2 linked regions of the Sporomusa termitida genome follow. The protein of the gene in region 2 binds, or shares a complex with, the protein of the main gene of each other region. Links are inferred from orthologs where the notes say so. Each region holds a gene or a part of one and is shown on either strand. Other genes may lie near its edges. The genes, in order: SPTER_RS03730 and hfq.

Region 1 (3,328 bases), 1.2 Mb from region 2 along the record:
CTCATCAATTCGTTTTTCAATTGCTGAACTTCGCTTTGCTGAGCAAGGGCCGCCGGTTTGTAATACCCCTTTTGCATGGCAGTCTGGGCAAGCTGATACTGCCGTTGCTCACCCTGATCCCGCATTTGCTGAAAGGTTGAACGCAGCTGGGCATTATTCGTTTCCGCTATGACGCTGGCATAAGTGGACAGACTCCCTTTTATCGATGCCAGATAGTCATTAAGCATGTCTTTATCGTTCACCGTTATACCTCCTTTTGCTATTGAAGAAATGACATTAGTTTCTGTTTGGAATTCCTGGCGGCAACTGCATCTTGCTGAAACATTTGTTTGAGTTGGGCATCACTGCACTGCTGGGCATAGGCTTCGAGTTTGTTGGCCACAGTCTCATGGCCACCGATCATATGCCGTAAATGCTGAAGCTCCAGTTGACTTAACTGCGTCATGTAAATCACTCCTTTCTGACAGAATACAACCTTATTATTAAACAAACAGTGCAAAAATATCCCAAATAATAATTTACAGCCGGCAACTAAGGTCTGTTTATTTACCCCTTGCTGGTTTTGCTTGTTCCTGCCGATAAACAATGAAAATGGAGTTGAAACGTTACCATTCCAACTCCATTATGGTACCTGGCTAGTTAAGCAGTACCTATCCACCGGTTCCTTGTTGTCTAGGCCCGTGTCCAGTGCCGGTGCATAGCGATTGCCTTAACAAACTCTTCACCAAAGCTGCGCCAGTCAGAGGCCGCGCGAATAGTTACCACACCCTGCCCGGTGCCCAGTTGCCCGGCACTATCCGGCGGCGCAAGCTGAGCCCGGCCGGCGGCGGCTTGCAGAAAATCTACGCCTTCATCGGCAGCAGCGATCGGTTTGGCATGTTTATAGGCCTCATTGATGAATTCACGGGCATCGGGTGTTTTTAATAAACTCTGGATACTTTGGGCCCCGCCGGGGACATAGACGGCATCATACAAAACTGCATTCGCAGTCGTAAAATCTTTTACGGCTTCCATTTGCTTGCCGTCTGTACCGGTGAGCATGCCCATACGGCTGCTGACGATGTCGGCACTGACCCCGGCATTTAATAACAAACTAACCACCTGATTAAGCCCTTGATAGCAAAAACCGTTCTCGGCCAGCACAGCAACCTTTCTGGTGAGCGGTGTCCTGATTGTATTTTCCTGGCTCACAGCCGCAGAAGCTGCTGTCACCCCTGTTCCCCCTGGCTCCACCGGTGGATTTGCCCCGATGCCGAGAGCAATCTTCCCGGCCAGCTCCGGTGCCACCTGGTTAAACATATCCACAACCCGCTGTTTTAATGTTTTATCCTTGACATTGCCGACTTCAAAATGAAAGGCATCAATAATGTGTTCCTTTTCCGGGCCTGACATACTGTTCCAAAACAGAGTGGCCTGACTGTAAAAATCACGGAAGCTGTCGCTGCGCCCCCGGATTTTACGGCCATCAACCCTTTCCGCATAATGAACATACCCATCTTCTTCCGCAACAGGAGCCGGACAGTTCTGTTGCAGCGCGTTGGGGGAATAGCTGACTGTTCCCTTATCCACAGTCAGCCGGTGATAACCGTCGCGCTGATTGTTATGAACAGCAACAACTGGCCGGTTGACCGGGATTTCATGAAAATTAGGCCCGCCCAGACGAATGAGTTGGGTATCCTGATAGGAGAATAGCCGCCCCTGCAGCAGTGGATCATTGCTGAAATCAATTCCCGGAACAACGTTGCCAGGACAAAAAGCCACCTGTTCGGTTTCCGCAAAAAAATTCTCCACATTGCGGTTTAAAGTCATTTTACCAATGATCTTGACCGGCACTAACTCCTCCGGCCAAAACTTGGTCGGATCAAGAATATCAAAGTCAAAATTAAATTCCTGCTCCTCATCCAGCATTTGTACACCAAATTCATACTCAGGATAATTTCCCTGCTCAATAGCATCCCATAAATCCCGTCTGTGGAAATCCGGGTCCTTGCCAGACAGCTTCTGGGCTTCGTCCCGCACCAGCGAATGCACGCCCAACACAGGCTTCCAATGGAATTTTATAAAACGGGCCTTACCCTGGGCATTGACGAAGCGGTATGTATTAACACCAAAGCCCTCCATCATCCGGAAGCTGCGGGGAATGGCCCGGTCTGACATCACCCACATCACCATATGGGCGGTTTCCGGCGTGTTGACAACAAAATCCCAGAATGTATCGTGTGCCGTTGACGCCTGCGGTATTTCATTATGCGGCTCCGGCTTAACTGCGTGAATGACATCCGGAAATTTGATGGCATCCTGAATGAAAAACACTGGGATGTTGTTGCCAACCAGGTCGTAGTTGCCATCCTCAGTATAAAATTTTACGGCAAAGCCACGGACATCACGCACCGTGTCGGCTGAGCCCCGTGAGCCGGCGACAGTGGAAAACCGGACAAAAACCGGCGTCTTACCTGCCGGGTCCTGGAGAAATTTAGCTTTGGTATATTCAGCCATCGGCTCATAAACCTGAAAAAAACCATAGGCACCAAAACCACGGGCATGCACTACCCGTTCCGGGATGCGTTCATGATCAAAATGGGTAATTTTTTCACGGAAATGGAAGTCTTCCATTAACGTGGGACCCCGCACGCCGGCCTTGAGCGAATCATCGGTATTGGTAAGCTTTACACCCTGATTTGTTGTCAGCTCCCGGCCTTTATGGTCTGTGCTGAATTCTTCCAGCTGCCGCATTTTTTTATCAATGCCCGGCGCGGCCGATTTGTCTTGATTTTGCTGCATAACAAAGCACCTCCATAATCTTCAGATAGCATGTAACAATGAATGCTAAATGCTACCTTTAGTTTACCGGCTGTGTTGTTATTTATGCAGTTCCGCCGGCCGGGGGTACTTATCGTCGCTCCGTGTAAGTCCCATCACCCGGCGCCTGCGCAACCTATCACTAGCGCAATGCATATTCAACGGCCGCGGCAGGCTTTCCGCTCCTCCTGGTCCGGTATAAGCACTTTTTCCCGTGCTTTTTGGCTTAACGCCCCTTATAAAAATCCTGTTCCATAGTAAAGCTGATGCCTAACAGAGCTACTGCGCGCAACCTGCTAGGAGGGGCTGACGCCGCCATTTGCCATTTTGGCCGTCATCAAACTAAAAAGCTAATGTGGTCAAATACCTATTGGGAAATATTCACGGGCAAACAGAAAAAACCGGCCCAGACTTTCTCCAGCCATTGACAAGATATTGAATTTTATGTATATTATATCGCACGAATACAAGCTCGCAGCTGATGGGAGGAGTATAGCAATGTATAGTTTTAAGAACGACTACAGTGAGG
Region 2 (3,080 bases):
CTTGATTGCCCAGATCAAGGAGCGGGACGTTGAACTCCTCTGCCGCCTGTATATTGTAAAAATGGCTGCCGAAACCTTCCGCGCCGGTCAGGTAAAGAAAACGAAAGAAGAAATGGAATTAGATTGTGCTGAATTCGTCATGTTGGGTTTAAATCTGCTTGACTTTGTAAGAGAGTATAAAAAAGCTAAAAAGTATTATTTTGAACATAATGCTGCTTATCTGTACCCGGAAGTGGATAATCTAAAAAAACAGCTAAGTGATTACGAACTGGAAATCCGGCGGCTAAAAACAGATTTAACAGCCAAAAACAAATTATTGGCAGCCAAAGAAGAAGAAATTAACGACCTGGCTGTCAAGCAAGAATTTGTCCTTAATTCAATGTTCACGGAGAAAAAGCTGCCGCAAACCAGCTGTCAGCCTCAACAGAATGTACTTAACGGCCAAGTCAGCAATGTCAGGGCAATGCCAGCCGGCAACCTTACAGCAATATCCGAGCAGCTCCCTGACTCAGAGTCTGCTATAAAACTGCTGGCCACTGTGCAGGCACTGGTTATCGGCGGTGCCGATAGCTGGCAGGCAAAATTGAAAGCCAAGCTGCCTCATTTTACCTATCTGGCCGGCGATGCCGCCGGTTTTGATGAAGCCCTGCTTCTTCATGCCGATATTGTTTTTGCCAATGTGCGCTGTAAATTTAGTCACGGTTGCTTCTATAAGATGATCAAGCTGGTCCGCCAGCATGAAAAACAATTGGTATTCCTGTCTAAAACAAATATTCCCCTGACAATCCGGCAAATGGCAAATGCCGCCGGCCCTCCTGCCCCTGACAGCAATACCCTTGAATACAGCGCGATCGGCTGTGCGGTTGAATTATAAATTTAAGGGCATAATAAAGAAACTACCTGATTGGGTAGTTTTTTTATTATGCCTGCTATAATCAACCGCAGTTGTTTAGGGTTAGGTTATGTTTAAATGCCAAGTCTGATCCCCGCCTTGATCAGCGCCTTGACCTGTATAAAGCATTATACCCGACAACATAAACTAACCAAACTCAACTTATTGTTATCATATTGTTAGATATTCATCGTATTCAAGAGATATATTGCAGTATAGCTAGATATATTTATATTTCGGATGAATTTGACGAAATATATCAGTATTTATTGATTTTTATTATATAATATGCTATATTGTAACTAAGCAAATTACCAAATAAAGGAGTGACAGAGCTATGAAAATCAGTGGCAGAAACAAACTGGAAGCAACCGTAAAAGAAGTGGTAAAGGGTGCCGTTATGGCCAAAGTTGTCATGGATTGTAAAGGCAGTGAACTGGTAGCAGCAATTACGGTAGACTCGGTGGAGGATTTAAAGCTGGCTCCGGGGGACAAGGTTACAGCATTGGTTAAAGCCACCGAGATGATGGTGCTTAAATAATTATAGGGAAAGTTATACTTTCCAGCACGACAAAAATCGGCTTGCCTAAAAGGCTTAGCCGATTTTTCCGTATTTAATTAAATTGATCCAGCGTCGGAATAATTCCGGGAACTAAACCCTGCACACCGGATCGCTAAGCAGAGCGTAAGCTTTAATAATGAATGGTAAATCAAAGAGGTTTTACTTTCATTTTATAAAATGCGGAAGTAAGGAGTATATGAAAAAGTACCCCAGGCATTTCACCTGGAGTACTGCAAGACATTTTTTATTTATCAGCTTTAGCCGCTTCTTCCTTCTTCTCGTGCAGATTTGCGGCCAAGGGACGAAAGGGGGTTACTGTCGAGATGGCGTGTTTATATACCAACTGCTGTTTACCGTCGTTTTCAATAATTACGGTGAAATTATCAAAACCCCTTACGGCTCCCCGCAGTTGAAACCCGTTAACCAGATATATAATTACCGGCACATTTTCTTTTCGTACTTGATTTAAAAAACTGTCTTGCAGATTAATGACTTTATTAGTCAAATGAAACCCCTCCGTATTCATGTTTCTACTTACTCACATCTATTTTACCTTAGACCAAACGTTCCTGCAACATGATTGTAAATTGTTTCCAACGTTTTATCATAATTATTGCGGTTTCCAACGTCAAACCAGGCTATATAAGGCATTCGCCGATAAAAAGTCATTTGACGTTTGGCAAAATTGCGGGTAGCCTTTTTCACCTTATTGACAGCGTGCAGCCAATCCCCGCCCTCGCCCTCCGCCAGGTGCTCAACAATTTCTTTGTAGCCGATCCCCTGCATGGCTTGACAGTTGGCGGCAATTCCCTGGCGCAGGAGTTTCCCTACCTCTTCGGTCAGTCCCTGCTGGATCATAGTATCAACCCGTTGATTAATCCGCTCGTATAAGGCGGCGCGCTCCATAGTAAGGCCAATAACAACCGCATCATACAGGAGCTGATTTGGTGCGGCCTTAGCCTGCGAGACAGTCTCACCACTCAGGGCATGCACCTCCAGCGCCCTGATTATCCGTCGCTGATCATTAGGATGCAGCCTGGCGGCAGTGTCCGGCTGTACCTGCGCCAGCAAAGTATGCAGATGCTGATTGCCGAACTGGGCCGCCAGGCCAAGCAGTTTTTGCCGCAGCCCTTCGTCGCTTGGCGCCTGATTAAACTGATAGCCCTCCAGCAAGGCCCTGACATACAGTCCGGTACCGCCGGCTAGAATCGGAATAATTCCGTCATTATTGAGTTGGGTAATCAGCGTTTGCGCATAGTGCTGAAAATCAACAACATTAAACTCTTCCCAGGGGTCAAGGATATCAATCAGATGATGCACAACCCCGCTGCGCTCGCCGCGGTCAGGTTTGGCGGTACCGACATCCAGCCCGCGGTATACAAGCATTGAATCACCGGAGATGATTTGTGTCTTCAGCCGCTTGGCCAGATCAATGCTTATTTGCGTTTTTCCCACAGCCGTGGGGCCTGTAATGACAATTAAACGCTCCATGGCTGGCCTCCGTTGCCCATCTTTGACCGGCAGTCAATCACCCCGTATTGTACCCGGCTGTACTTGCCGCCTAACACTGTTAATAACCCCAGCCGGACAAACTCAGCACTGCCGGCAGCCTCTTTAACCACCACT

What was found.
Region 1: the proteins of hfq (region 2) and SPTER_RS03730 are in contact, whole or in part, in a crystal structure (PDB 3VU3), measured with the Escherichia coli proteins. The link is inferred for Sporomusa termitida from one-to-one orthologs.

The regions. Positions count from the first base shown.
Region 1 is NZ_CP036259.1:832,192-835,519, reverse strand. What follows is about bases 228-3,226. They hold SPTER_RS03730 (catalase), read right to left. Parts: upstream 2,782-3,226; coding sequence 673-2,781; downstream 228-672. Other genes in these bases: SPTER_RS03735 (hypothetical protein), read right to left, coding at 260-445; SPTER_RS03740 (spore coat protein), read right to left, coding at 228-242. In the rest of the region: more of SPTER_RS03740, read right to left, coding at 1-227; SPTER_RS03725 (threonine aldolase family protein), read left to right, coding at 3,298-3,328.
Region 2 is NZ_CP036259.1:2,070,826-2,073,905, reverse strand. The notes cover bases 330-3,080. They hold hfq (RNA chaperone Hfq), read right to left. Parts: upstream 1,960-3,080; coding sequence 1,699-1,959; downstream 330-1,698. Other genes in these bases: SPTER_RS09500 (class I SAM-dependent methyltransferase), read right to left, coding at 2,933-3,080; miaA (tRNA (adenosine(37)-N6)-dimethylallyltransferase MiaA), read right to left, coding at 2,004-2,945; SPTER_RS09515 (TOBE domain-containing protein), read left to right, coding at 1,230-1,433; SPTER_RS09520 (hypothetical protein), read left to right, coding at 330-874. In the rest of the region: more of SPTER_RS09520, read left to right, coding at 1-329. UniProt on the Escherichia coli protein: RNA chaperone that binds small regulatory RNA (sRNAs) and mRNAs to facilitate mRNA translational regulation in response to envelope stress, environmental stress and changes in metabolite concentrations.